Regions from separate parts of the Adlercreutzia sp. ZJ242 genome, predicted to be linked through region 1. Evidence: predicted binding sites of a transcription regulator. Region 1 holds the regulator's gene; the other holds the start of a gene.
What was found. Region 1 encodes LexA, which represses DNA repair genes until DNA is damaged. Its sites were predicted from a motif close to CNAACANNTGTTNG; they were not measured.
Positions count from the first base shown of each region.

Region 1 (20,735 bases):
CGACCAGGCGCGCGCGGTGGTCGCCAAGGCGCTGGCGAGCGGCACGCGCCTGGCCACGGCCGAGAGTCTCACGGGCGGCATGATCTCGAGCGCGCTCACGTCGGTTCCCGGCAGCTCGGAAGTGGTGCGCGGCGGCGTGGTGAGCTACGTGAACGAGGTGAAGCACGGCGTCCTCGGCGTCGACGCGGGCGTGCTCGAGGCGCAGGGCGCGGTGTGCGCCGAGGTGGCCGAGGACATGGCGCGCGGGGCCCGGCGCACGCTCGGCGCCGACGTGGCCGTCGCCGTCACCGGCATCGCCGGCCCCGGGGGAGCCGAGGAGGGCAAGCCCGTGGGGACCGTCTGGTTCGGCCTCGCCTCCGAGGGCGAGGCGCGCTCCTGGACGCGCTGCTTCGAGGGGACGCGCGAGCAGGTCCGCCAGCAGACGGCCCTCGAGGCGCTTTGCGCCCTCGCGGGCGAGGTGTAGCGCGACTTCGCGTGGCGCGCTGCGTCATGCGCGGCGGCTCTGCCCGCCAGGACGCGGCGCGCTTTTGCTTGACGTGCGCCAGGTAGAGGCGACATGCAGGCGACCTCCCGCCGCCGCGTCATGCGCCTTAGGGCGCAGCCTCCTGCCGCATCCTGGCCAACTCCCCGCCATCACGCCGTCAGGCGGCGCCGCTATGCTGCAAGGCGTCAAGGCGCGCCCGCAGAACTTTCTCGGGAAAAAAGGGAAACCTCCTTGACCAACAAACAGGTGTTCGTATAATAGGCGTATACCGTTTCAAGACGAACAGCCTACGCCGCCGCACGCAAAGGAGCGCACATGAACCAAGACAAAGAGAAGATGCTCAAGCTCACGACCGACCAGATCGAGTCGAAGTTCGGCAAGGGCTCCATCATGAAGCTCGGCGAGGGCGGCGCGGACCTCAACATCGGCGTCATCCCTACCGGCGCGCTCCCGCTCGACGCGGCGCTCGGCATCGGCGGCGTGCCGCGCGGGCGCATCATCGAGATCTACGGCCCCGAGTCCAGCGGCAAGACCACGCTCGCGCTCCAGATCTTGGCGGAGGCCCAGGCCATGGGCGGCATCGTCGCCTTCATCGACGCCGAGCACGCGCTTGACCCCGTCTACGCCGCGCGCCTCGGCGTCGACATCGACGAGGTCCTCATCTCCCAGCCCGACACCGGCGAGCAGGCGCTCGAGATCTGCGACATGCTCGTGCGCTCGGGCGCCATCGACTGCGTGGTGATCGACTCGGTGGCGGCGCTCGTCCCGCGCGCCGAGATCGAGGGCGAGATGGGGGACACCACGGTCGGCCTGCAGGCGCGCCTCATGTCGCAGGCGCTGCGCAAGCTCGCCGGTTCGCTCTCCAAGTCGAACACCACGTGCATCTTCATCAACCAGCTGCGCGAGAAGATCGGCGTCATGTTCGGCAACCCCGAGACCACCACGGGCGGCCGCGCGCTCAAGTTCTTCGCGAGCGTGCGCATCGACATCCGCCGCATCGACTCCATCAAGCAGAGCGGCGAGATCGTCGGCAACCGCGTGCGCGCCAAGGTCGTCAAGAACAAGGTGGCGCCGCCGTTCCGCCAGGCGGAGTTCGACCTCATGTACGGCGAGGGCATCTCGCGCGAGGGCTGCATCATCGACATGGCCGTCGAGTGCGGCGTCGCGAAGAAGAGCGGCGCGTGGTACACCTACGGCGAGGAGCGCCTCGGCCAGGGACGCGAGGCGGCGAAGAACACCCTGCGGGAGAACCCCGACATGCGCGATGAGATCGAGCGCAAGGTGCGCGAGGCGTTCGACATCCCGGTCCTCGACCAGAACCTCGGCGAGGACGCGGCCACGCCGCTCCCGAAAGACGGCAAGCGGAAGTAGCGCGCGCCCATGTCGTCGAAGAGCAGCGTGATCGAGCAGCTGAGAGGCAGCATAGCCGCCATCGAGGGCGGGGGAGCGGGCGGGGAGCGCGCGCCGCTCCCCGCCCGCTCCCCGAAAGCCGCACGCCACCCTGCGGGGCGTGTGAGCTTCGCAGCCGCCGCGTCTTCCTTAAAGCCGGAAAGTCCAACAGGCTCTGAGGCTGCTCACGTCAGCTCCGCCGAGCCGAGCACCCTCGAGGAGCAGGCTGACGAGGCGTACCAGAAGGTCCTGCGCTGCGTGAGCGTGCGCGAGCAGTCCACGGCGCGCATGCGCGACAAGCTCATGCGCGCCGGCTTCGCCCCCGAGGCGGCCGACCGTGCGATCGAGCGCGCCTGCCGCGTCGGCGCGCTCGACGACGTCCGCTACGCCGAGGCGCTCGTGCGCGCCACGCTCGCCGCCGGCAAGGGCCTGCGCTTCGCCGAGGCGGAGATCGAGGAGCTCGGCATAGACGTCAGCGCCCTCGACGCCTACCGCGACCACCTTGACGCAGGCGAGGGCGACGAGGTGGCCCGTGCGCTCGCCGCCATCAGGGCGCGCCCGCCGCGCGCCAAGAACAAGCGCGAGGCGGCCTTCCGCCGCTGCGTCGCGAAGGGCTTCTCCTCGGACGTCGCAACCTCCGCTGCGCGGATATGGTGTGAGGAAGGATAATCCGTTCGCATTTGCTCAGGCGAAACGGCCTCTTGATGCGGTATACTTGATTCTTGCTTTGAGCGATACGTACCCGATGGGTATTTGCCTATAGATATAACTTCATAGTGAGTCTATCCTGTCGTGCCTATTGCTCATGTCGGCTTGTTGCCGGCATTTTTTGTTGACTGACCACCTTAAAGACGTAACCAACTCAGACGAAAGGGGGAGCACATGATCGAGATGATCCTGCTCATTGTCGGCGTCGCCGTCGGCATCGCTCTCGGTATCGTCGTTGCGCGCTTCATCGCAAACTCTTCCACGAAGAAGGCCGCCGACGAGGCAGCCTCGCTCACGAAAAAGGCTGCTGATGAGGCGTCTGCGCTTGTCGAAGACGCGAAGCGACAGGCGGAGAACATGCGCCGCGAGGCCGACATCGAGGCTAAGGACAAGGCGATTCAGTACAAGCAGCGCGTTGACGACGAGAACAAGGAGCGCCTGCGCGAGGTGCGCGCGGCCGAGAACCGCGTGTCGCAGCGCGAGGAGTCGCTCGACCGCCGCGTCGAGACGCTTGACGCGCGCGAGCACCAGCTCTCGTCCCTCCAGGGCCAGATCGAGCGCCGCGAGCGCGACCTCGACGCTGCCGAGGTGGAGATGGGCCGCCGCCTCGAGCGCGTGGCGGGCATGACGCCGCAGGAGGCGAAGGCCGAGATGCTCGACGCCCTGCGCGACGAGGTCACCCACGAGTCCGCCGCCATCATCCGCGACGCGGAGACGCGCACCAAGGCCGAGGCCGACAAGAAGGCGCGCATGATCCTGAGCCTCGCGATCCAGCGCGTGGCCGCCGACCACTCGGCCGAGAACACGGTGTCCACCATCCACATCCCGTCGGATGACCTCAAGGGCCGCATCATCGGCCGCGAGGGGCGCAACATCCGCTCGTTCGAGCAGCTCACCGGCACGAACCTCATCATCGACGACACGCCGGAGTGCGTGACCATCTCGTGCTTCGACCCGGTCCGCCGCGAGATCGGCCGCGTCACCATGGAGAACCTCGTCGCTGACGGGCGCATCCACCCCGCGCGCATCGAGGAGATGTACGGCAAGGCCGTCTCCTTCGTGAACCAGCGCGTCCAGGAGGCGGGCGAGCAGGCCGTGTTCGACACCGGCATCCACGACTTGGACCCCGAGCTCGTGCGCACGCTCGGCCGCTTGCGCTACCGCACCTCCTACGGGCAGAACGTGCTCAACCACTCGCTCGAGGTGGCCTACCTCGCAGGCGTCATGGCCTCCGAGCTCGGGCTCGACCCCATCCCCGCCAAGCGCGCGGGCCTTCTGCATGACCTCGGCAAGGCGGTCGACCACGAGGTCGAGGGCAGCCACGCCGTCATCGGCGCCGACCTCGCGCGCCGCTTCGGCGAGCGGGCCGAGATCGTGCACGCCATCGAGGCGCACCACGCCGACGTCGAGCCCAACACCATCCTCGACGTGCTCATCCAGGCGGCCGACGCCGTCTCCGCCGCGCGCCCCGGCGCCCGCAAGGAGACGCTCGACGCCTACATCAAGCGCCTCGAGAAGCTCGAGGAGATCGCCAACGCACACGAGGGCGTCGAGCGCACCTACGCCATCCAGGCCGGCCGCGAGGTGCGCGTCATGGTGAAGCCCGAGGTGGTCGACGAGGCGCAGGCCGTCGTCCTCGCGCACGACATCGCCCATCAGATCGAGAGCGAGATGCAGTACCCCGGTCAGGTGAAGGTCGTGGTGATCCGCGAGAGCCGCGCCGTCGACTACGCAAAGTAACATGAGCGAGAACGCGCTGGCCACGTTCGTGGAGTCAGTGTGCGGCGATAGCCACCTCCGCGTCGAGCAGGACTTCGGGGGTGGCTACGTTCGTCTTCGGAGCACCGAGGCCGAGAAGCGCCAGGCCGCCCAGGACATCCGCTCGACCGAGGACATCGTGATCGAGCTTCTGCGCAACGCCCGCGACGCCGCTGCGCGCCACGTGTTCGTCGCCGCGCAGCGCGACGACATGACGCGCACGCTCACCGTGATCGACGACGGCTGCGGCATCCCCGAGAGCATGCGCGCGCGGGTGTTCGAGCCGCGCGTCACCTCGAAGCTTGAGACGGCCCACATGGACAAGTGGGGCATGCACGGGCGCGGCATGGCGCTCTACTCCGTCTCCGTGAACGCCGAGGAAGCCTACGTCGCCGCCTCAGACGAAGGCGCCGGCACCTCCCTCGTCGTCAGGACGAACCTGAAGAAGCTCAAGGAGAAGACCGACCAGTCGACGTTCCCCCGCTTCGAGGTGCGTGACGGCGTGCACGCCATGCGCGGGCCCCGCAACATCGTGCGCACCGCCGCCGAGTTCGCGCTCGAGCACCGCCGGGAGTGCAGCGTCTACTGCGGCTCGGCCACCGAGATCGCAGCCACCCTGTACGAGTACGGCCGCGCGACTACCTCGCTCGCCGAGCGCACCTTCGCCTCGGGCGATCTCGCGCTCACGAAGCGCCTCGCCTGCGCAACCGACCCGGCCGCCTTCGCCCAGATCGCCGCTGACCTGGGCCTGCCGATGTCGGAGCGCTCGGCGCGCCGCATCGTCGACGGCGCCATCAAAGGCACGCCGTCGCTGCTCGAGCGCCTGCAGGCCGAGAGCTTCCCCGCGGCCGCGCCCGCTCGCGCCAAGGCTGCAAGCGCGCGCGACAGGCGCGGCCTCAAGCTCGCCGAGCCCGACGCCGCGCTTCTGCGCGATGCCGCGCGCAGCGCCTTCGCCGACGTCGCGCGGCGCTACTACCTCGAGCCTGACGTCGAGCCGCGCGTCCGCGTGACGCAAGAGGCCATCACCATCACCATCCCCGTGGAAAAGCTCTCCTAGCTGCGCCGCATCTGTTGCGTACAAGTGTCTCATCAGATAGAATATATATTTGTGCCCACAAGCGGCATCACAAGACATGCGGCAGGGCGCACGCTGAACGCACCATACCCGGAGCATCGAACGAACAAGGAACGCACGTGTCGACAGAACAAAAACCCGAGATCGGGTGCCTCAAGGTATCATCCAAGTCATCTCCCGCCTCCGTCGCCGGCGCCATCGCCGGCATGATAAAGGACGGCGTCGTCGTCGAGATCCAGGCGGTGGGCGCCGGCGCGGTCAACCAGGCGGTGAAGGCCATCGCCATCTCCCGCGGCTTCCTCTCGCCCATCGGCATCGAGATCGTGTGCGTGCCCTCCTTCGCCGACATCGTGATCGACGGCGAGTACCGCACGGCCATCCGCTTCGCCGTCGAGCCGCGCTCCATCCGCGGCGGCGCGCGCACGCCTGACGCCGCGCGCGACTAGAGGCCGCCCATGTCAACCCTCTTCGGTCTCACCTTCTGCGTCCACACCTTCGGGTGCCAGATGAACAAGCACGACTCCGAGCGCATCTCCGGCATGCTCGAGGGGCTCGGCGCCACGTCCGTCGCCACCATCGAGGAGGCCGACATCGTCGTCTTCATGACGTGCTGCGTGCGCGAGGCGGCTGACGTGCGCCTCTACGGGCAGGTGGCCTCCTTGAAGAACGTGGCCCTGCGCCCGCAGACGCCGCTGTCCAAGCGCATCGTCGCCGTGGGCGGCTGCATCGGCCAGCGCGACGGCGAGAAGCTCACGCGCGACCTGCCGCACCTCGACGTGGTGTTCGGCACGCACAACCTCGGCTCGCTCCCCGCGCTGCTCATGGCAGCTATCGACGAGGGCGGCCATCAGGTGGAGGTCCTCGACGCGTCGAGCTCCTTTCCCACCGAGCTGCCCAGCTCGCGCGAGCTTGCGTGGGCGGCGTGGCTGCCCATCACCATCGGCTGCGACAACTTCTGCTCCTACTGCATCGTCCCGTACGTGCGCGGACGCGAGAAGTCGCGCCCGCTCGAGGACATCGCGGCCGAGGCGAGCGGCTACGTCGCAGCCGGCGTGAAGGAGATCACCCTGCTCGGGCAGAACGTCAACTCCTACGGGCGCGACCTCTACGGCGCGCCGCGCTTCGCCGACGTGCTCGACGTCGTCGACGCCGCGGGCATCGAGCGCCTGCGCTTCGCCACGAGCCACCCGAAGGACCTGACCGACGAGGTGATCGAGCGCTTCGCCACGCTCCGCTCGCTGCAGCCTGCGCTCCACCTGCCCGTGCAGTCGGGCTCGAACCGCATCCTTGCGGCCATGAACCGCCGCTACACGCGCGAGCACTACCTCGGCCTCATCGAGAAGCTGCGCGCGGCCTGCCCCGACATCGCCCTGTCGACCGACGTCATCGTGGGCTTTCCCGGCGAGACGGCCGAGGACTTCGAGGACACCTACCGCATCGTCGAGGAGGTGGGCTATCACCAGGTGTTCACGTTCATCTACTCGAAGCGCGAGGGAACCCCGGCGGCCCAGATGGTCGACGACACGCCGCGCGAGGTGATCCAGGAGCGCTTCGACCGCCTGGTCGACCTGGTGCAGCGCAAGGCGTTCGAGCTCAACCAGCCCGAGGCGGGCAGGACGGTCCCCGTGCTCGTCGAAGGCACGTCGAAGCGCGACGCGTCCATCCTCATGGGCAAGAGCCCCAAGAACCAGACCGTGCACGCGCGCATCCCGCAGGGCGTGCGCATCGAGGACCTTGCCGGCACCATCGTGAACGTGCGCGTCGACGAGGCCCGCACGTGGTACCTGTCGGGCGAGATCGCGTAAGCGGAGAGCATGACGCGCTTGAGCCTGCCCGCACCCGTCATCGGCATCGTCGGCCCCACGGCGTCGGGCAAGTCCGACCTCGCCCAGGCCATCGCGCTGCGCGTCGGGGGAGAGGTGGTGAGCGCCGACTCCATGCAGGTGTACCGCGGCATGGACATCGGCACGGGCAAGGTCGCGCCCTCCGGGCGCGTGGTCCCGCATCACGGGCTTGACCTGGTCAACCCTGGCGAGCCCTACTCCGCGGCGCTCTTCCAGGCGTATGCGCGCGCCTGCTTCGCCGACATCGCGCAGCGCGGGCGGCGCCCGGTGCTCGCAGGCGGCACGGGGCTCTACGTGCGCGCGGCGGTTGACGACTACGACTTCCCGCAAGGCGAGCAGGTGAACAACCCCGTGCGGGAGTGCTACACGCGCCTCGCCGAAGAGGAGGGGCCGCAGGCGCTCTGGGAGCTTCTGCGCGAGCGCGACCCCCGAAGCGCCGCCGTCGTGCACCCGAACAACGTGCGCCGCGTGGTGCGCGCCTTCGAGCTGCTCGAGGAGGGCATGAGCTACGCCGAGCAGAAGGAGAACCTCGGCAAGATCGAGGCTGCCATGCCCGTCGTGCTCATCGGCCTGGCCGTCGACCCCGACGTCCTTAAGGACCGCATCGACCGCCGCGTCGAGGACATGGTGGCGCGAGGGCTCGTCGAGGAGGTAAAGACTTTGTTAAACCAGGGCTTCCGCGCGGGCATCACCGCGCCGCAGGCCATAGGATACAAGGAGGTCGTCGCGGCCCTCGACGGCACGTGCACGCTCGACGAGGCCGTCGAGCGCATCAAGGTGGCCACGCGGCGCTACGCCAAGCGCCAGCGCACGTGGTTTCGCAAGGACGAGCGCATCCGCTGGATCAACGCCGACGACTTCGACGCCGACGCGCTCGCCGAGGAGGCCCTTGCGCTCGTACGCGGCGCTGACGCGGCCTTCGAGGCGCAGCGGGCAGGGGAGCGGCGCTCATGAGCATCTGGACGACGTAATCAAGGAAGCAGGGAATGGAACTCAACTTCGCCAAACTCCACGGGCTGGGAAACGACTTCGTGTTCATCGATGACTTCAGCCGCGAGCTCGAGCTTACGACCGAGCAGGTGCGCTGGCTGTGCGACCGGCACTTCGGCATCGGAGGCGACGGCGTCATCCTCGTGCGCCCCTCCGCGAACCCCGCCTGCGCCGCGTACATGCACTACATCAACTCGGACGGCACGCTCGCCCAGATGTGCGGGAACGGCGTGCGCTGCTTCGCCAAGTTCCTCGTGGACCGCGGCTTCGTGAACGCGCAGGACGGCGCGTTCGTCGCCGACACGCTCGCCGGCCCGCGGCCCATAAGCTTCACGACCGACGAGGCGGGGCTCCTGACGAGCGCGACGGTCGACATGGGCCGCCCCGTGCTCGATCCCGCGGAGGTGCCCGTGGACGCGCCGGCGAACGCCGCGTCTGACCAAGGCGCCGCGTTCGTGAAGGAGCTTCCCCTCGAGTCCCCGTGGGGCACGTTTCGCTTCACGTGCGTGTCGATGGGCAACCCGCACGCGATCTGCTTCGTCGACAGCTGGGACGAGGTGTCCGACGCGCTGTTCGCCGATCCGGCTGAGAAGTCGCTTGAGACGCTCGACCTTGACGCCGTGGGGGCCTTCTTCGAGCGCCACGAGGCGTTCCCCGAGAAGGTCAACGTCGAGTTCGCCGTCACCGCGGATGACGGGATCCACATGCGCGTGTTCGAGCGCGGCTGCGGCGAGACGCTCGCGTGCGGCACGGGCGCGTGCGCGACAAACGTCGCCGCCTTCCTCACCGGGCGCGCAACCCGCGAGAACGACCTCGTCCTGCGCGGCGGCACGCTTCATGTCCGATGGGCCGACGACGGCCACGTGATGATGACGGGGCCTGCCGCCGAGAGCTTCGCCGGCACGGTCGAGCTGCCGGTTGAGCTGCCCCGGCTCTCGACCGGCGCGTGACGGCACGCAGCAAGGAGCCTTACCGTGTCTGAATTCGAACCCGTCATCTACCGCGGCCCCGTCACCACCTCGGAGGAGCGCCGCGAGCGCGCCGTCCTCGTCGGCGTCGACCGCCCGGGCCTTGCCTGGCCGCTCTCCTCCTCGCTCGCCGAGCTCGAGCGCCTTGCCGACACCGCCGGCGCCGATGTGGTGGCCACCACCACGCAGAAGCTCGACGCCCTCAACCCGCGCACGTTCGTGGGAAGCGGCAAAGCCGCGGAAATCGCCGACCTCGCGCGCGCCCACAGCGCCGACCTGGTCATATTCGACGACGAGCTCACGCCCTCGCAGCAGTCGAACCTCGAGCACATCGTTGACAAAGACGTCAAGGTGATCGACCGCACGGCGCTCATCCTCGACATATTCGCCCTGCACGCCACCAGCCGCGAGGGGCGCCTGCAGGTGAGGCTCGCGCAGAACCAGTACCTCTACCCGCGCCTGCGCGGCATGTGGGCGCATCTGGCCTCGAATCGCATGGGCGGCGGCGTGGGGTCGCGCTTCGGCGAAGGCGAGAGCCAGCTCGAGGTTGACCGCCGCATGGTGCGCAAGCGCATCACCTCGATCAAGCGCGAGCTCGCCCATCTGGGGGAGGTGCGCGCGCTGCAGCGCGAGAGCCGGTACGCAAGCGGCATGTTCAAGGTGGCGCTCGCCGGATACACCAACGCCGGCAAGTCGAGCCTCATCAACCGCCTCACGAACGCCGACGTGCTCAGCTACGACAAGCTCTTCGCCACGCTCGACTCCACCACCCGCAAGTTCGAGCTTCCCGAGGGACGCGAGATCACCATCACCGACACGGTGGGCTTCATCCAGAAGCTCCCCACCACGCTCGTGGAGGCGTTCAAGTCCACGCTCGACGAGATCACGGGCGCTGACCTCATCCTGCACGTGATCGACGCCTCGTCGCCCGAGTTCGAGGGGCAGACCGAGGCCGTGCGCGAGGTGCTCGGCCAGATCGGCGCCCAGGGCATCCCCTGCATCGAGGTGTTCAACAAGGCGGACCTCCTCGCTGACGAGGAGCGCGCGGGCCTTGCCGCCCGCTACCCGTTCGCCCAGGTGGTGTCCGCCCATACCGGCTTCGGCATCGAGGAGCTCGTGCGGCGCATCAGCGCTGCCGCCGCCGCGTCCGACGTGCACATGGAGGTGCTCATCCCCTACGCGAAAGGCTCGCTCGTCGCGCTCGCGCACGAGCGCTGCCACCTCATAGGGGAGGCGCACGAGGGAGAGGGGACGCGCCTCACCATGCTCGTCCCGCCGAGCTACGCCGACACGTTCGCCCCCTACCGCGTCAAGCGGGAAGGGGAGGGGGCTGAGGCGCCGAAGGCTGCGCGGCCATGAGCTGTAAGGCGGGTGCGCTTTCGAGGTGCGCTTGCCCGCCTTACAGCCTGCGGAACACCGCCACGACCTTGCCCGCGATGGAGCAGTCGCTCACGATGATGGGGTCCATGCTGGAGTTCTCAGGCTGCAGCCTGATGTGGTCCTTCTCCTTGTAGAAGCGCTTGACCGTGGCGCCGTCGTCGACGATGGCCACGACGATGTCCCCGTTGTTGGCGACGGGCTGCTCCTTCACCACGACGTAGTCGCCGTCGTTGATGCCGATCTCGATCATGGAGTCACCCCGCACCGAGAGGAGGAACGACGGCGCGTCCCCCACGATGTCCGTGGGCAGCGTGATGGTGTCGGTTATGTTCTCCTGCGCGAGTATGGGCGTGCCGGCCGCCACGTCACCCACGAGGGGAACGTCGACGACCTTGCCGAAGCTCGGCGTGATGATGTTGGTGGCCTCGTCCTCGAGCGGATAGGTGAGCGCGATGGAGCGCGACTTCAGCGGGTCGCGCTTGATGTAGCCCTTCTCCTCGAGCGCCTTCAGGTGCACGTGGACGGTGGAAGGGGAGGAGAGGCCCAGGGTCTGGCACACCTCGCGGACCGTGGGGCCATAGCCCTTTTCCCGAATACAATCCTCGATGCAGCTGAGCACTGCCTGTTGGCGTTTCGTGATCTTCTGTGCCATGGCTTTTCCTTCCTTCGCGAACAAATGTTTTAAAAAGGTATTGACATGAACTTTTGTTCGACCTATTATATCCACGAACAAAGGTTCTACGCAAGACCTGGAGGGAAGAAAAATGAAGAATCTTGAGATGAACTACCCTGTGGAAGGCACATCCGCTCTTCGTTTGGCCCCTGAGAGCACGCCCGTGCGCTGCGCGCATATCATCAGCTTTCCCGGAAAAGGCGGCGAGGCCATGCCGCACGAGGCGTCCGCGGCCTCAGACCCCGCGCAAGCTGCAGGCTCGCTCGCCGGGCTTCCGTTCAACCGGTTCACGCGCACCCAGGTGATCGTCTCCTTCGCGGCGGGCATCCTCATGAGCGTCGCCGCGCTCGTCCTCTAGCGGCCAGCATCCTTATTTCGTGCAGATGGACGCCGTCTGTACCGCATGCGGTATGATGGAGCGCAAACGAGCTTAAGGAGCGCCATGTACTGCCCATCATGCGGATACGCTGAGTCGAAGGTCGTTGACTCCCGGTCAGCTGAAGAAGGAGCGTCTATTCGCCGTCGGCGCGAGTGCCTTGCGTGCGCGCATCGCTTCACCACCTACGAGCGCCTCGGCGAGAACCCCATCATCATCATCAAGTCCGACGGCTCATCTGAGGCGTTCGACCGCCAGAAGCTCATGCGCGGCCTGCTCATCGCCTGCGCGAAGCGCCCCATCTCACCCGAGCAGATCGACGGGCTCATCTCGGGCATCGAGGGCGACTTGAGGTCCTCGCCGCGCACTGAGACGCGCTCGAAGGACCTCGGCGACATGGTCCTCGCGCGCCTCGCGAACCTCGACGACGTCGCCTACATCCGCTTCGCCAGCGTGTACAAGGACTTCCAGAGCATCGAGGAGTTCGCCCAAGCCCTCAAGGAAATGAATGCGTAGGTGCGCCATGCCGCTTAAAGTGCCCTTTCTCATGACTGACGCTGAAATCGAACGTCCGTCCTATTCCTATGAAGGTGACGCAGGGCTTGACCTGCGCGCGACGCACGCCGCCGTGCTTGAGCCCTTCGAGCGCGCGACGATCAGCTGCGGCTTTGCGCTCGCCATTCCCGAGGGCTACGCCGGGCTCGTCATCCCGCGCAGCGGGCTTGCGGCGAAGCACGGCATCTCGGTCGTCAACGGGCCGGGGCTCATCGACAGCGGCTATCGCGGCGAGGTCAAGGTCATCCTCGTCAACCTCGACGCACGCGAGGCGTTTCGCATCGAGCCCGGAGATCGCATCGCGCAGCTCGTGATCGTCGCCGTTCCCGTCGTCTCGCTCGAGGGCGCAGAGAGCCTTCCGGCAAGCGAGCGCGGAGAAGGCGGTTTCGGGAGCAGCGGACGCTAGATTTCCACGACTCAGAGGTCAGGGGAAGGCAAAACGGGGCCTTAGAACGGCTCTCAGCGCCTCGTAGATAAAACACCAGGTCAGAAGCTTACTTTTCAGAAAAGAGAACACCTGTGGACGAAAACCAGCGCAAAGAGGACAACCAGGCAGGCGAAAACCCGATGCAGCCGCCGACGCTCGGAAGAACGGCACAGCTCAAGTCAGCCCAGTCGCTCGTCACCTTCGGCATCATCGCGGGCCCTGTCTCCATGCTGCTCGGCGGCGTGCTGGTCAGCTCGATCGCACTTGCGTGCTCCATCATCGCGTACGTGAAGGTGCGCGGCGTCATCAGCTCCGAGGAGTCCATAGACGCCACAGCCCGCGCGATCCAGCGACAGGCCCTCGTAGCCTTGGCCGTCAGCTCGGTGGCGCTCGTGTTCAACGCGATCTACCTGGTCATCATGATGCCGAGCATCATCGAGGCCGTCAGCTCGGGCGATCTCTCGACGATGTTCGACTTCGGCAACATGCCTGGCCAGCAGACGCCTCCTGCAGAAACCTCCTCGATCTGGGGCTAACCTCAGGCGCCCCTGCGAGGGCAAGAGCGAGCAAGGCGAGATCCCAAGTCCACAAGCAGCCCTGGTATCCCTACCTTCCAAGATATAAATTATTGATAACATATGTTATGTAAAGTAATGCAATAAGTAATTACCATATGGAGGAAGAAGCTGCCCTTCCAAGTTTTATTCCGTTTGGGAAGGAGCACTACCTGCGACGCTTCCTCGACTCGGGAAGCTCAGGCAGCATTTTCGTCACGAGATCGGCTACGACGGCCTTGTCCTCCACATCAACCAGAAGCATCTCCGCAGCGCCTTCGTAGGGCATTTCGGACACTGCGAGGACCGCCCGCGACGCCGTCGTTTCTTTGACGAGAAAGCGATCATCGTAGATGCCGCCGAAGATCTTGCCTGATGCGTAGAGCAGGTACTCGCCCATCATCTTCCGATACGAGACCTCTGGAACGTCGGCCAGCAACTCGAGCACATAATCCAGGTATTCCACGCTGGAAGACATATCTACCTCCTCGATCAAACGTCAGATCAAGTCAAGCATAGCGGCGGACGGATCATGCGTCAAACGAGGCCCCCGACGCCGCGCCTCGGAGGGAGTGAGGCACGATGCCGGGGGCCTGTCGAAGAGGGCTCGCCTCGTTCGGGTCAACCTTGCTCTGATTCGCCTTGCTCGACCCTAACTCGCCCAAGCATGCTCAGACTGCCCTGCTCGAGCGCGGTCTGCCCTGAGCTTCCTCAAGTCGGCTTGGACGCTAGGCGCCGTAGTTGATGATGTCGTTCACCTCGTCTTCGGACATCTTGTAGCCGAAGAAGTGCTCGTAGAAGTACGTGATGTCCTCGGCGAGCTCAGCTTCGGAGTACAAGTCGGGGTACAGCTTGTTCATCGCCCACATGACGGTGAGCGGCTGCTCGACCGTGCGGTTGCCCCACACATGCGCCACCGTCGGGACGGCGTACACGCGCTCGTCTTGGATGGCGGGGATGTTCTGCAGGTTAGCGTCAGCGAGAATGTCGCCCACCTTCACGTTCGACGAGAAGATGACCTCGGGCTGCCAGCTGAGCAGGTCCTCCATGGTGTACTCCAGCGAGTTCTTGACGTGGGCCTCCTTCGTCACGCTGTTCCCGCCCGCAGCGTCGATCCACCACTCGGAGATGATGTGGGGGTTCGTCAGCGACGTGACGTCTCCGTAGAGCGTCTTGATGCGATCAGCCTCGGCAAGCCCGCTGGTCAGCGACTCCGCCTTGCCGACCATCGTGTCAAAGTAGTCGTTGTAGTCCTGTGCTCGATCGGGGACGTTGAGCGCCTCCCCCATCAAGGTGACGGCCTCCTTCACGTCCTCGACGTCGTTCCATTTCAGGACGATGCAGGCGAGTCCGTTTTCCTCCAGCTGCTGCGCCGTCTCCTCGGTCATGGTGATGCAGAGGTCGGGGTTCACGGTGAGCGTCTTCTCGATGTCGACGCCGTCGGCCGTCTCAAGCACCTCCCCTTCCTTGATCTGCGGTGCGAACTTGTACTGCATGGCCCACTTGTCGTTCTTCGTGAAGTTCGCCGGCATCTCGTTCACGATCGCATCGCCTTTGCCCATGCACTCGACGAAGGCGTTCAGCACCCCTACCGAGCCGAACGTGGCGATGCTGTCAACTTCAGCGGGAATCTCAACCGTCCTGCTTGCCATGTCGGTGACGATGCGCGTCGTCGGAGCCTCAGCGGCCGAGCTGCTGCTCTCGCCTGCCGTCCCCGGCTCGCTTGACGCGCAGCCGGCGAGCGCAAGGCACGCAAGCGCTGCTGCCAGCAGCATCGAGAGCGCCGTGCCGGCGACCTTTCGCATGTTTCGTTTTGCCATAGCTTCGAAGTCCTTTCTCTTCTGTCTTTCAAGCTCTTCCCAAGCTCTCATCGAGCTCTTGGCTTCCTTCGGCATCAGCTTGCACGCGGGCGTAGACCGTCTCGTCAAGCAGGGGGATGCACGTCTTGACCACGAGGCCTCCCACGAACGTTCCGCCCACGTGAACCGGCGTGTCGTACAGGTTGGTCAACGACTCGCTGGTCACAATGTCGTCGGGCGGGCCGACGTCGACGAGAGCGCCGCTCTTCATCAGCGCCGCCTTCGTGCACGCCAAGAAGGCATGGTCGGGGTAGTGCGAGGTCATGAGGATGCCCAGGCCCTGCCCTGCCAGGTACTTGAGGGCCGTGAGGATCTTGACCTGGTTGTGGTAGTCGAGGTTGGCGGTGGGCTCGTCCATGACCAGCAGCCGCGCGTCTTGGGCGAGCGCCCGCGCGACGAGCACCATCTGGCGCTCCCCTCCCGACATCTCCTGGTAGCGGCACTCAGCCAAGTGCGCTATCTGCAGGCGCTCCATGGCTTCGTCAACCACCTGCATGTCGCGCGCCGTATGGCTGGCGCCAGTTGCAAGATGCGCCACGCGCCCCATGAGCACCACCTCGCGCGCCGTGTAGGGAAACGCGATGCTCGTCGACTGCGGCACGTAGGCCAGGTAACGGGCGCGCCTCTCGAAGCGCATCCTCGTCACGTCCTCGCCGTCAACGAGGATGCGCCCGCCATCCGGCTTCTCAAACCCGAGCAGGCAGCGCAGAAGCGTCGTCTTCCCCGTTCCGTTCGACCCCAGAAGGCACAGTATCTCGCCGCGGTCGATGCTGAAGCTGACGCCCTTCAGCACTTCCCTGCCCCGACGATACGAGAACCTCAAGTTGCTGACGTCGAGCATCACACCCACTCCTTCCGCGTGCGGATGAGGAGGAACACGAACATCGGCGTGCCGATGAGCGCCGTGAGCACGCCCAAGGGCAAATCGGAGAACGAGGAGCGCACTATGTCGTCGATGAGCAGCAAGAAGATGCCGCCGGCGAGAAACGAGCTTCCCAGCAGCTTGGAGAACGACGCGCCCGTTATCGTGCGGGCGATATGGGGAACCACCATGCCGATCCAGCCGATGATGCCCGCAACGGAGACCGCGCATGCCGTCATGAGGGTGGAGGCCACGATGACGATGCCCTTGACCACGTTGACGTTGACCCCCATGGACCGCGCCTCGTCCTCCCCCGCGGCCAGGACGTCGATCTTGTTGCGAAACGCGAACAGCAGGGCAAGCGACAGCACGACGGCGGGCAACATGAGGACAAGGTCGGCGTTGTCCCCTTTGTTCAAGCTCCCCATCAGCCAAAACGTGATCGACGGAAGCACGCTGTCAGTATCGGCCACCGTCTTCACGATGGAGATGAGCGCTTGGAAGAAGCTGGACGTCACCACGCCCGCCAGCACGAGCACCGTGAGGTTCTGCCGGCCCAGCACCGCGCCGATGACGTAGGCGAGCAGCACGGCCACCGAGCCGCCGACGAAGGCGGCGAGCTGGATCTGCCACCAGGTGCACCCGTTGAGCATGGCGAGCGCCGCGCCGAAGCCCGCGCCTGCCGACACTCCCAAGATGTCCGAGGACACCATGGGGTTCTTGAACACCGTCTGATATGACGCTCCCGACACCGCCAGCGCGCCGCCGATCAACACCGAGAGCGTGATCTGGGGAAAGCGGACGCCGAGCATGATCTGGTCGGTCACGGCAGACCAATACGGCTCGATCCCCGTCAGGCGCGAGAGCAGGACGTCGACCACGAGCGGCACAGACGCGTCGACGCTGCCGATGACGAACGAGCACAGGTAGACGACGACCAGCGCCGCCGCCAAGAGGCCCATCTTCACCCAGAAACGCCGATCGCGCATCCTCATCGGCTCGCCCTCCCCTGCGCCGAGGTGCCCAGCATCTCCACCGCAAGCTCGCTTCCCGCCGCAAGGCTGCTTCCCGGCGCCAGGGCGCACCAGGCGTTGACTGCCTGCACGTTCTGGGCGAGCGACGTCGCGCGGGAGGGCACGCTGACATGCAGCCTGCCGTCACGCTCCTCGGCAACCAGGCGAACCAGATGCTCGAGCTGCGGGCGCGCCGCGAGCGGGACGTCGAGCACGGCGTCGCGCGTCATGCGCTGAGGCATCTCCTGGCCCTGGTAGAAGCATATGAGCGCCTGGAGGAGCCAGTCACAGGCCAGCCATGCGGCCATCATGGGGCCGGGAACGTTGAGCGCCGGCTTTCCGTCGATGACGGCAAGGCCCACGGGGCGTCCGGGAACCGCCTTGATGCCGTGTGAGAAGTACGAGGCGCGCTCCTGCAGAAGCTGGGCGCAGAAGTCCTCGGAGCCGCGCGAGGAGCCGCCGTTCACCAGGACGATGTCGCAGTCCGCCACAAGCTCGTCGATCGCTGCGCCGAGGAGCGCCTCGTCGTCGGCGACGATGGGGTGCTCGACGAAGCAGGCGCCCCATCGTTGCACAAACCCCCTGATCATGAGACCGTTGCTTTGAATGGTCTTGCCGCGGGCGGGTCGCGTGCCCACTGCCACGAGCTCGCTTCCCGTGGGAAGGTAGCCGATGCGCAGCTTGCGCCTCACCTCCACCGCGTCAAAGCCGCCGGCGGCGAGCAGCGCTACGTCCTCGGGGCGCAGCACGGTTCCCTCAGCGCAGAGGAGCTCGCCTTCCGCAAGCTGGGACCCTGCGGCGCGAACTCCATCACCCGGCTCGACTCCCTTGACGTCGGCGAGCGAGAGGGTCCCGTCCGGCAAGGTCCCCACCTTCTCGATGGCGATCACCGCGTCGAACTCGTCGGGGAAGTCATCTCCCGTGTCGGCGCGCGCGAAGTCAGCGCCCAGCTTCCACGATGACGCATCAGGCATGCCGCCCGCGAAGTCCGCCGACCTGACGGCTATCCCGTCAAAAGCCGACACGCGATGCACGGGCGCATTCCACTGCGCGCGGTACTCCCGGGCAGCAACGCGCCCGAAAGCTTCTTCGAGCCCTATCAGCTCCGTCTCAGCGGGCACCTTCCAGCGGCTCGTCAGCGCGCAGACGGCCTCGGGGCGCGTAAGCGCTTTCTCGACATCGAACCTCACGGCAGCTCTCCCCCTCCGTACGTTGTCCTTAATCAATGCATATATTAGAATAATAGTTATTCAAGAATAATAAGTTGCCATGGCAACATGAACGTATCTCGCGAGACGAACCGTTGGGTTCCGCCGAAGGAGCAGCACGCAATGCAGCATCATCCGACCACGATCGACCACGAGGCGCTTGCGCGCCTTCCGCTCTTCGAGGGAATTCCCGCCGAGAAGCTCAAGCAGGTCCTCATCTGCCTCAAGGCTCAGCAGCGCTGCTACGCGAAGGACGAGACCATATTCCACAGCGGCGACAATCGGCGCACGGCGGGCGTGCTTGCGCGGGGATGCGCTGCGAACGTATGGGTTGACCGCGAGGGGAATCGCTCGATCATCAGCGAGTACGCCCCGGGATCCATCATCGCCGGAGATGCGCTGACAAGCGGCGTTGCTATAGCTCCGCTCGACGTGGTGGCCACGCGGGATTGCGTGGTAGTGAGCTTCAGCATGGACGTGAGGGTGACCGGCTGCGAGCGATGCCGCCATTACGCCGACATCGTGCAAGAGAACGCGACCAAGGCCATCATGCAGATGAACGAGCAGATGGCACGGAGGATCTGCGTGCTGTCAGAGCGCTCGGTGCGCGGCAAGATCACGTCGTTTCTGGCTGAGCAGGCCGAGAAGGCGGGATCCCGCTCCTTCACCATCGACTTCGACCGTCAGCAGCTCGCCGACTACCTCTTCGTCGAGCGGACCGCCCTCTCCCGCGAGCTCGGCAAGATGCGGAGGGAAGGGCTCATCGCCTGCGAGCGCAACGAGTTCACGCTGCTCGGCGAATGAGGGGCAGAGCGCGCTGGGCCGTTGAGCGCCGAGGGCGACGCGGCGAAGCGGGCTTGCGGCAGCGACTCCGGCGGCGCTTGCGGCAGCGTTTCAGGCAGCGACTCTGGCAGCGGCGGGTCAGGCCACGCGCGCGCACGCCTCGATCGCTCGCGCGACCACGTCCTCCCACCTGCCCATGTCGCCGTGCTGATCGAACAGCTTCCCGGAGACCGCCCGATGAGGCCAAGGGACCGTCACCATGCCACGCGCCTCGGGGAGCCTGAAGAGCAGCGGGTCAGCCACCAGGACGTCGTAGGCGCCCTGCGCCAAGAGCGCCGCCAGGCGCTCCTCGGAGTCGAGCTCGATTGTGCCCAGCCGCTGCGTGGCGCGCTGGTCGGTGAAGAACGAAGCCGCCGCAGCTGAGGCGCCGCATGCTCGCCGTGCAACCTCATGCGACAGCGCATGGGCGGAGATCTGCTCGGCCACCACCAGCACGCGCACGCCTGAGCCGCCGCATGCGTTTGCCGCGAGGAGCGCGCAGGAATCCCCCTTCGCGGCGATCGCCGCCAGCTCATCCATGCCATGGCCGAAGCATGCCGGCGACCAGCACAGGGAGGGGATGCCGAAGCGCGCCTCAAGCTCGCGGGCGAGCTCGAGGCCCGATTCCGAGCCGATGAGCGCGACCTTGCAGCTGGCAAGGCCGTCGGTTTTCGCATGCTCGGCGCCGAAGGGCAGCGCCGGCGTCCACCCGCCGTCCTCGACGAAGCGCATCGCGGCGCGTACGGCCTCGCAGCTTCCGAAGTCGAACGGGTTGAACCCCACGAGGGCGGCGCGCGGCTTTGAGGCCTCACGTGCAGGACGGTCGTCCACGCCCGCCTGCCCGCCTGCCTCCGCGCTCGCGTGGCAGCCGCCTCGATCATGCTGCGGCGGCGCGGCGGGCTCGAGGCGCAGGGCGGCTTCGTACGCCCGCTTGATGCCGACGTCATAGCTGGCGAACCCGTCAGTCTCGATGCCGACGACCGGAACACCGGTTTTGCTTGCAACCTGGCGCGCCAACCCGGGAAGATCCATGCCCACCAGCGAGGGAACGGGGGTTCCCAACAGCGCGGCCAAGCGGGGGCGCGAGCGTCTCAGCATGGCGCCGACCTGGCATGCCAGCGCCTCGTCAACGCCCAGCACGGTGTCGACGGTGCGCAGCTGCGCGGAAAGCACCGGACGCTCCGCATCGTCGAGGCGCACGCCCTCGGCCTCGAGGAAGCTGTACGAGCAGCATCCCGGGTCGACGAAGACCAGCTGTGCGTCGCAGCCGGAAAGGACGCTCGCGGCGCCGGAGTAGTCAGAGGCGAAGGGCGGGAGGAAGCGCGACAGCTGCATGGCTCACGCCAGGCCTTCCGCGTCGCCCCTGACCGATGAGCGCCCATGCCGCGCCGCGCGCGCCAGCGCTTCGTAGAAGCGCGCCACGCCGTCGAAGCCGAAGCATCCCTCGTCATGGAACATGTCCACCGCGGCATGCGCTCCGAAGCACGCCGCAGCGTCGGCGCCGACGGCCAGAAGCCCCTCCGCGCCGCCCAGGGCGCCCGCGTTCAGCTCAAAAGCGCTGTCCAGCTGCATGATCTCAGGATGCGTCCGCGCAAGCTCACGCGCTCCTTCACGCTGGGACGCCTTGGTGCGCGGGGCCACGACCGCGATGACGTGAAACCCCGCGTCAGCAAGCGACTGCGCCAGCGCATGCGGCTCGTGCGTCGCGAGGGAGTCAACGGCGACGGGTCGTTCCCCTACCGCCTTGCGCGCCTGCTCGAGCGCGCGTTCGGCACGCTCGCGTGCGTGCC
Region 1 covers NZ_JAAKEE010000026.1:5,493-26,227, forward strand. The annotation lists gene pgsA (CDP-diacylglycerol--glycerol-3-phosphate 3-phosphatidyltransferase) at 1-463, shown strand, start outside; gene recA (recombinase RecA) at 800-1,855, shown strand; gene G7Y49_RS07295 (regulatory protein RecX) at 1,865-2,542, shown strand; gene rny (ribonuclease Y) at 2,756-4,321, shown strand; gene G7Y49_RS07305 (ATP-binding protein) at 4,323-5,396, shown strand; gene G7Y49_RS07310 (stage V sporulation protein S) at 5,558-5,860, shown strand; gene miaB (tRNA (N6-isopentenyl adenosine(37)-C2)-methylthiotransferase MiaB) at 5,870-7,219, shown strand; gene miaA (tRNA (adenosine(37)-N6)-dimethylallyltransferase MiaA) at 7,229-8,212, shown strand; gene dapF (diaminopimelate epimerase) at 8,245-9,198, shown strand; gene hflX (GTPase HflX) at 9,223-10,575, shown strand; gene lexA (transcriptional repressor LexA) at 10,616-11,248, opposite strand; gene G7Y49_RS07340 (hypothetical protein) at 11,361-11,627, shown strand; gene nrdR (transcriptional regulator NrdR) at 11,712-12,161, shown strand; gene dut (dUTP diphosphatase) at 12,169-12,606, shown strand; gene G7Y49_RS07355 (hypothetical protein) at 12,720-13,163, shown strand; gene G7Y49_RS07360 (TfoX/Sxy family protein) at 13,351-13,659, opposite strand; gene G7Y49_RS07365 (ABC transporter substrate-binding protein) at 13,910-15,001, opposite strand; gene G7Y49_RS07370 (ABC transporter ATP-binding protein) at 15,030-15,881, opposite strand; gene G7Y49_RS07375 (iron ABC transporter permease) at 15,881-16,897, opposite strand; gene G7Y49_RS07380 (molybdopterin molybdotransferase MoeA) at 16,894-18,105, opposite strand; gene G7Y49_RS07385 (Crp/Fnr family transcriptional regulator) at 18,247-18,927, shown strand; gene G7Y49_RS07390 (nitrogenase component 1) at 19,045-20,280, opposite strand; gene G7Y49_RS07395 (nitrogenase component 1) at 20,284-20,735, opposite strand, start outside.

Region 2 (7,788 bases), on a different contig from region 1:
GAAGCTCGTGGCGAGCGTGATCAGCTTCCCGACGGAGGATCTGTTCGTGGTGTACCGCGGCGTGAACGCCAACGGCGACTTCTCCATGGACGTGCGCGTGAACCCGCTGATCGGCTTCGTGTGGGTGGGCTTCGGGCTGCTCATGGCGGGCGCCGTGGTGGCGCTGCTCGGCAAGCGGAGGAGCGCCTCCGCCGGGCGCGCTGGCGTCGCCGGGCGTGCGGAAGCGGCTGAGCCCGCTGACGCCGCCGAGGCCGCTGAAGCGGGCCGCGCCTCTGCCGGCCCGTCGACCTCGGATGCGGGGGAGGCCCTCGCCGAGGGCGCCCGTGACGCGAGGTAGCTAAGGGGGTGCGGGCAGGAATGGATGCGGCCATCGAGGTCAGGGGCCTCACCAAGCAGTTCGGGGGGCGCCGCGCCGTCGACGACGTGAGCTTCGCGTTGCCCCGCGGCGCGTTCCTCTCGGTGTTCGGGCCGAACGGCGCCGGCAAGACCACGCTTCTGCGCATGCTCGCCACGCTCACGCGTCCGAGCGCGGGCGACATTCGCATAGGCGGCGTCGACGCGAAGGAGGAGCCTGACGCCGTGCGCGCGTCGGTGGGCCTCATCTCGCACAGCGCCATGCTCTACCCCGACCTCACGGCCGAGGAGAACCTGCTGTTCTACGCGCGCCTCTACGGCGTGCCCGACCCCGAGCGCCGCGTGCTCGAGCTGCTCGACGCGGTGGGGCTGCGCCACCGCCGCCTCGACCGCGTGCGCACGTTCTCGCGCGGCATGACGCAGCGCGTCTCCATCGCGCGGGCGCTCGTGAACGACCCGGCCGTGGTGCTGCTCGACGAGCCGTACTCGGGCCTCGACCCGCACGCGGTGGAGATATTCGACGAGCTCATCGGCAGCGTGCGCGCCGAGCGCACGTTCGTCATGGTGAGCCACGACTTGGAGAAGGGCCGCGCGCTGGCCGACCACGTGATGGTGATGGCGCGCGGGCGCGTGGTGCGCTTCGCGCGCGCCGACGAGCTCGACGCCGAGGAGTTCCGCGCGCTGTACCGCTCCACGGTGGGAACGGGGGTGGCCTAGATGACGCGCTCGCAGAAGGCGCCCGCCGCGCGCCCCGCCGCCCAGGCTCCCGCGCCCGCCGCGCGCCCGCAGCGCCCCTCCGGCTTCGCGCAGTACAAGACGCTGCTCGGCAAGGACCTGCGCCAGGAGTTCCGCACCAAGGAGATGCTCGTCTCCATGGGCATCTACGCGGTGCTGGTCATCGTGGTGTACGGCGTGGCGCTGTCGTTCGCCCGCCCGGGCGGGGAGTTCCTCGAGGTGTCGGGCGGCCTTCTGTGGGCGCTCGTCGTGTTCACCTCGCTTCTGGGGCTCGGGCGCTCGTTCGCGGCGGAGAAGGAGAACGGCTGCATCGAGGGCCTGCTCCTCGCGCCGCTCGACCGCGGCGTGGTGTTTCTGGCGAAGGCCACGTCGAACCTCGTGTTCCTGCTGGTGGTCGAGGTGATCGCCGTGCCGCTGTTCTGGTTCTTCTTCTCGAGCTTCGCGCACCCCGGCGCCTCCGCGCCGCTCATGGTCGCGCCGCTCGTGGTGGGGTCGGTCGGCATCGCGGGCGTGGGCACGCTGCTGTCCACCATCACGGCGAACACGCGCGGGAAGGACGTCATGCTGGCGCTTCTGTTCGTGCCGGTGATCTTCCCGCTGCTCTACGCGTGCGTGTCGGCCACCACGGCCGCGCTCGTGGGCGGCGACGCGTTGGCTGACGTGTTCGGGATGTCGCTGGCGCTCGCCGCTGGTTACGATGTGATCATGATCCTGGCGTCGTGGGTGCTGTATGATTTCGTGGTGAGCTAACCTGGTGACGCCTCGTTGGCGAGCCGCAAGGCGGAAAGGACGGAGAAGGTGACGAAGAAAACCACCAAGCTGCCCGAGACGGGGCAGTGGCCTGATCGCGTGGCGCCGGCGGTGCTCGTCGCGGGCGCGCTGCTCACGACGGCGGGCTTCCTCATGGCGTTTCTCGTGGTGCCCCCCGTGGGCGGCGCCACCGTGGGCGGCGCGGAGCTCATCGGCGGGTCGCTGATCTCGAACAAGCTGCTCATCTCGCAGAAGATATTCTTCTTCCACATGCCGGTCGCCATGGTGTCGTTCTGCGCGCTGGCGTTCGCCGCGTACTACTGCGTGTGGTTCCTCGTGACGCGCGAGCAGCGCTTCGACACCTGCGCGAAGATCGCCATGGAGATCTCGCTTCTGTTCGTGATCATGACCATGATCACCGGCGAGATGTGGACGCGCTTCGAGTGGGGCGTGTGGTGGACGTGGGAGCCGCGGCTCACCACCTACCTCGTGCTCATGCTCATCGTGATCGCGTACCTGGTGCTGCGCAACATGATCGACGAGCCCGAGCGCCGTGCCACGTTCTCCGCGGTCATCGGCATCATCGCCTTCGTCGACGTGCCCATCTGCCTCATGGTCACGCGCCTGATCCCCTCGTCCATCCACCCCGTGGTGGTGCGCGAGGGCGGCATGAGCCCCGAGATGGGCCTGTGCGTGGGCGTCGTCATGGCGGGCATGCTGTGCGTGGGCTTCGCGCTCTACCGCCTGCGATTCCGCCAGGTGCGCCTCGAGCAGCGCGTGGAAGCTGTCAAGGAGCTGCTGGAGGACTGACGCAGGCGCCGCAGCAACCTTCGCCGACCTTGCCGGGAAGGCGAGCTTGTTTTTCGAAAGGAGCACTCATGAACCCCATCCTCGTTGAGATCTACAGCACCGTGATCCCGTCGGCCCCGTACCTCATCGCGGCGTACGCGCTTCTGTGGGCGGCGCTTCTGGTGTACGTGCTCATGATCATGCGCGGCACCAAGCGCGCCGAGGCGCAGATGCGCCTGCTTGAGGAGGCCGTGGCCGAGCAGGCCTCCCGCTCCCGATCCGAGCGATGAGGCGGCTGCTCTTCCTGGGCTGCGCGTGGGCGTGCTTCGCGCTCGGCGCCGTCGGCGTGTTCGTGCCCGTGCTGCCCACCACGCCGCTTCTGCTCTTGGCGACGTTTCTGTTCGCGAAGTCGTCGCCGCGCTGCCACGCGTGGGTCACGTCGACGAAGGTGTACAAGACCTACGTCGAGGCGTTCCTGGAGGCGGGCGGCATCCCCGCGTCCACCAAGGTGCGCATCCTCACCGTGTCGTTCGCGGTGATGACGGCCAGCGCGATCCTGGTCCAGAAGCCGCTCGTGTGGGCGGTCCTCGCCTGCGTGGCGGTGTTTTTGCTCTACCTCATGGTCGTGCGCATCCCCACCGTCGGCCTCGAGGTCGTGCAGAAGGTCCGCGAAGCCGAGCCCGAGTAGGGGGACTTTGCGGGCGCGAGCAGCGCGCCATCCCCCTATGTCATCCTGGGCGGAGCGCCCGAAGGGCGCGGAGTCGAAGGATCTGGCCTCGCGCCCAGGCGCTTTCGGCGCAGCGCGGCAGCAGCCGTGCGATGACGGGCGCGAACGGCCCCTAGCGCAGCGTGGTGACGCGGCCGTCCTCGGTTACGAAGACGACCTGGAGGATCTCGGGGCAGCGGCGAGCGAGCGCGCTGCCGCGCTCCGTCCCCAAGGCCAGGAGCGTGGTGGAGAACCCCTCGGCGTCGATGGACTTCCTGGCGATCACGGTTGCGCTCGCGGCGTCGGTGCGCACGGGCATGCCGGTGCGCGGGTCGAGGACGTGATGGCAGAGCGTGCCGTCGGGCGCGGTGAAGCAGCGCTCGTAGGTGCCGCTCGTGACCGCGCTGCCCGAGGCGAGCGGCACGGCGCCTGCCAGGCGCCGGGGGTCGCGCGGGCTGCGGACGCCGACCCTCCACGGCGCGCCGCCGGGCTTGCTGCCGCGCACCACCACGTTGCCGCCCAAGTTGATGATGTAGCCGGAGAGCCCGCGCGCGCCCATGAGCGCGTCGAGCTCGTCGGCGACCCACCCCTTCGCGATGCCGCCCGCGTCCACGGCGGCCGCCTCGTCGGCCAGCTGGGCGAAGTGGCGCGCGGGCGCGCCGGGCTCCTCGGTCAGCGCGAGCTTCTCCCAGCCCACGTGCGCCGCGGCCTGTGCGAGCGCGCGGGCGTCGGGCGCGATGCCCGCGCGGAAGTCCCACAGCCGCACAAGCGGCCCCACCGTGACGTCGAAGGCGCCCTCGCTTCGCGCGCAGTAGCGGAGCGCACGCGTGAGCAGGTCGAACGTGCGCGGGTCGATGCGCACGCGCGCGCCGCCCGCGGCGTTTACGCGCGCGATGTCGGAGTGGGGGAGCGTGCGGGAGAACAGCCGCTCGTAGGTGCGGCACGCTGCGACGGCCTCGCTGAACGCGGCGCGGCAGGCGGGCGCGTCGCCGTAGGCGGACAGCGAGACGGCGGTGTTGAACGCGAAGAGCCGCGCCGTCATGAGGCCGGCGTCGTCGGGGCCGCTGACGCGGACCTCCTCCTCGCGGGGGATGGGGTCGAGCGCGCCCTCGGGCATGCGGCTGGGAGCGCGACCGCCGGGGTGGCCAAGCGCGCGATCAGCGGCGTCGGCGGGGCGGGTGTCGGCGGAGGCTTCCATGCCCGCCAGTGTAGCATGCCCCGCCGCCCTCCGCCTTCGCCCATCGGGCTTCATGGCGTATAATGGCGCTAGTTCTGCCGTGCGCCGCCTCGGCATGTGAGATAGGAGACACATGAAGGCACTGATTCCCGCCGCGGGTCTGGGCACCCGCTTTCTGCCGGCCACGAAGGCCCAGCCCAAGGAGATGCTGCTCGTCGTTGACCGCCCGGCCATCCAGTACGTGGTCGAGGAGGGCCTGGCTTCGGCCGCCGACGAGGTGGTCATCATCAACTCGCATGAGAAGAAGGCCATCGAGGAGCACTTCAGCCCCAACCCCGAGCTCGTGGCGCTTCTGCGCGAGCGCGGCAAGGACGCCTACGCCGACATGGTGGAGTACGTGGGCAACCTGAACGTGAGCTACGTGTACCAGGAGGAGGCGCTGGGCCTGGGGCACGCGGTGCGCTGCGCGGCCGAGAAGACGGGCGACGAGCCGTTCTACGTGCTCTTGGGCGACGTGCTCGTGCCGAACAACAAGATGCTGCCCGCCATGCAGGCCGTCTCCGACGCGCACGGCGGCGCGAGCGTGATCGCCGTCATGCCCGTGCCCGACGAGGAGGTGAGCCGCTTCGGCGTGATCGCCGGCGAGGCCGTGGCTGACGACGTGTGGAAGGTCGACTCGCTGGTCGAGAAGCCCGCGCTCGCCGACGCGCCGAGCAACCTGGCCGTGTTCGGCCGCTACCTCCTGAGCCCGCGCGTGATGGAGCTTCTGGCCGACGTCAAGCCGGGCGTGGGCGGCGAGATCCAGCTCACCGACGCGCTCGACGCCGTGCTCAAGGAGGAGGAGATGTACGCGCTCATCATCGACCCGGCTGACGGCTTCGACACCGGCACCGTGGAGAGCTGGCTCGAGACCAACAACATCCTCTGGAAGCAGAAGCAGGGCCGCTAGCCTCGCGGCTGCTCGCAACCGCGGCCGGCATCCGCCGACCCAAATAAGCGGGGCGCCCCGACGGCGCCCCGCTTTTCATGTCCTGGGCGCTGGCTTCGGGCACCCTTGGGGCATGGGGCCCCTGGAGCTCGAACCACCGACAACGCCTTCTTCCCAACCGCGGCTCGAACCACCGACAACGCCCCTCTTTCATCCACAGCTCGGGAAAGCTGGCTGGAAAACGCCCGTTGTCGGTGCTTTGGGCCTCGAAAACCACCGACAACGCGCTTTTTGCATCCACTTTTCCCAGGAAACCGCCGATAACGGTCCCTTTTCATCCAGAATCACCTGAGGGGTGGATGGAAAAGCGTCGTTGTCGGTGGCTGGACCGCAGGCACGCCCTTCCAGGGGCTCACCCCCTGAACGCGACATCTTCCTTTCCACGTGATTGCGTGTCCAGGAAGCCGCCCGGGGCCTTAACCGCTCTTCTGCCTCATGCCCCTCGGCCATGTTTGGCTTGGAAAAGAAGGGGCCCGGCGAGAGGGGAACTCGCCGGGCCAAAAGGAGGGGATGATGCGGCTTTGCGCCGCTCTGCTTTTAAAGGGATAAAGCAGGCAAGCAAGGTAGGAGGGGAACCTATCAACTTGCTGACGTCAGTATAAGGGACGGGCTTGAATAACCCGTGAACCGCAAGTGGCGAACTTGTGGATTTCGTTCCAAGTCCAGGCCCTCGAACTTTTTCGAGAAGTTTCACAGAAACATTTGTTCGTGAAGAGCAGACATGGTATGATGCGTCGCATGGATACGCTGTTCACAGAATTCGAGAACGCCGAGCGCACGAAGGTGGCGCCGCTCGCGGTGCGCATGCGCCCGCGCACGCTTGACGAGCTGGTGGGCCAGACCGAGGCGGTCGGGCCGGGCAGCTGGCTGCGCGCCGCCATCGAGCAGGACCACCTGAGCTCGGTGATACTGTTCGGCCCCGCGGGCACGGGGAAGACCTCGCTCGCCCATGTGGTCGCGGAGACCACGAAGGCCACGTTCGTGGAGGTGTCGGCCATCGGCGGCACGGTGTCGGACTTGCGCCGCGAGATCGACGCGGCGGAGAAGCGCCTCGTCATGGGCGGCCTGCGCACCATCCTGTTCGTCGACGAGATACACCGCTTCAACCGCAGCCAGCAGGACGCGCTGCTGCACGCCGTGGAGGACCGCATGGTGGTCTTGGTGGGCGCCACCACCGAGAACCCGTTCTTCGAGGTGAACTCGGCCCTCATCTCGCGCTCGCGCGTGGTCGAGCTGCATGCGCTCTCCGACGAGGACATCGCCCTGCTCGTGGGCCGCGCGCTCGCGGACGAGCGCGGCCTTGCCGGCGCCTACGTGCTCGAGGACGCCGCGCTCGACGCCATCGTCACGCTGGCCGGGGGAGACGGGCGCGACGCGCTCACCACGCTCGAGCTCGCGGCGGGCATGGCAGGCCCCGGCGCGCCGGAGGCGCCCGTGACCGTCACGGAGGGCATGGTGCGCGCCGCCACGCCCCACCGCGCGCTGCCCTACGACAAGAACAAGGACATGCACTACGACGTCATCTCGGCGTTCATCAAGTCCATGCGCGGAAGCGACCCCGACGCGGCCGTGTACTGGCTCGCGCGCATGATCGACGGCGGGGAGGACCCCAAGTTCATCGCGCGGCGCATGTTCATCGCCGCGTCCGAGGACATCGGCAACGCCGACCCGAACGCGCTTCTGGTGGCCGAGGCGGCGTTTCGGAGCGCCGAGGTGATCGGCTACCCGGAGTGCCGCATCAACCTGGCCCAGGCCGCCATCTACCTGGCGCTCGCGCCGAAGAGCAACGCCGCCGAGGCCGCCATCGACGCGGCGCTCTCCGAGGTTCGCCACGGCCCGCGGCGCGACGTGCCCGACTACCTGCGTGACCGCCATCGCCCCGGATCGGAGAACTACGGCACGTACCGGTACCCGCACAACTACCCGGGCGGCTGGGTTGACCAGCGCTACCTGCCCGAGGGGCTCGAGCGGGGCTGCTTCTACCACCCCAGCGATCGCGGCTGGGAGGCCTACCGCGCCGAGGCCGCCGCACGCGACCGCGCCGAGGCCGCGCAGCCTGCAAGGCCCGCCCCGCGCACGGAGAAGGCGCAACGTGCGGGCGCGAAGGCGCCGGGCGCGGCGGATGCGGCGGCCTCGGCGCCCCCGAAGCGCGCGGGGGGAGGCGCAACGCGCGGGTAACGATGCGTGGGCGCTTGGCGCATTCGCTGACCTGCCTGTGTAGAATTGGACGGTGAAGTGCTATAGTTTGCCTTCAAAGCCCGATCAGGAGGAACGGCAATGGAATTTGGT
Region 2 covers NZ_JAAKEE010000071.1:369-8,156, forward strand. The annotation lists partial or broken gene G7Y49_RS11350 (cytochrome c-type biogenesis CcmF C-terminal domain-containing protein) at 1-337, shown strand, start outside; gene G7Y49_RS11355 (ABC transporter ATP-binding protein) at 358-1,071, shown strand; gene G7Y49_RS11360 (heme exporter protein CcmB) at 1,072-1,839, shown strand; gene ccsA (cytochrome c biogenesis protein) at 1,888-2,649, shown strand; gene G7Y49_RS11370 (hypothetical protein) at 2,718-2,918, shown strand; gene G7Y49_RS11375 (YbaN family protein) at 2,915-3,316, shown strand; gene G7Y49_RS11380 (FAD:protein FMN transferase) at 3,468-4,532, opposite strand; gene G7Y49_RS11385 (UTP--glucose-1-phosphate uridylyltransferase) at 4,645-5,460, shown strand; gene G7Y49_RS11390 (replication-associated recombination protein A) at 6,238-7,677, shown strand; gene G7Y49_RS11395 (DUF948 domain-containing protein) at 7,777-7,788, shown strand, end outside.
Region 2: G7Y49_RS11390 (replication-associated recombination protein A) is a predicted target of LexA. The motif match lies at 6,195-6,208, and genes of this name have one in related genera.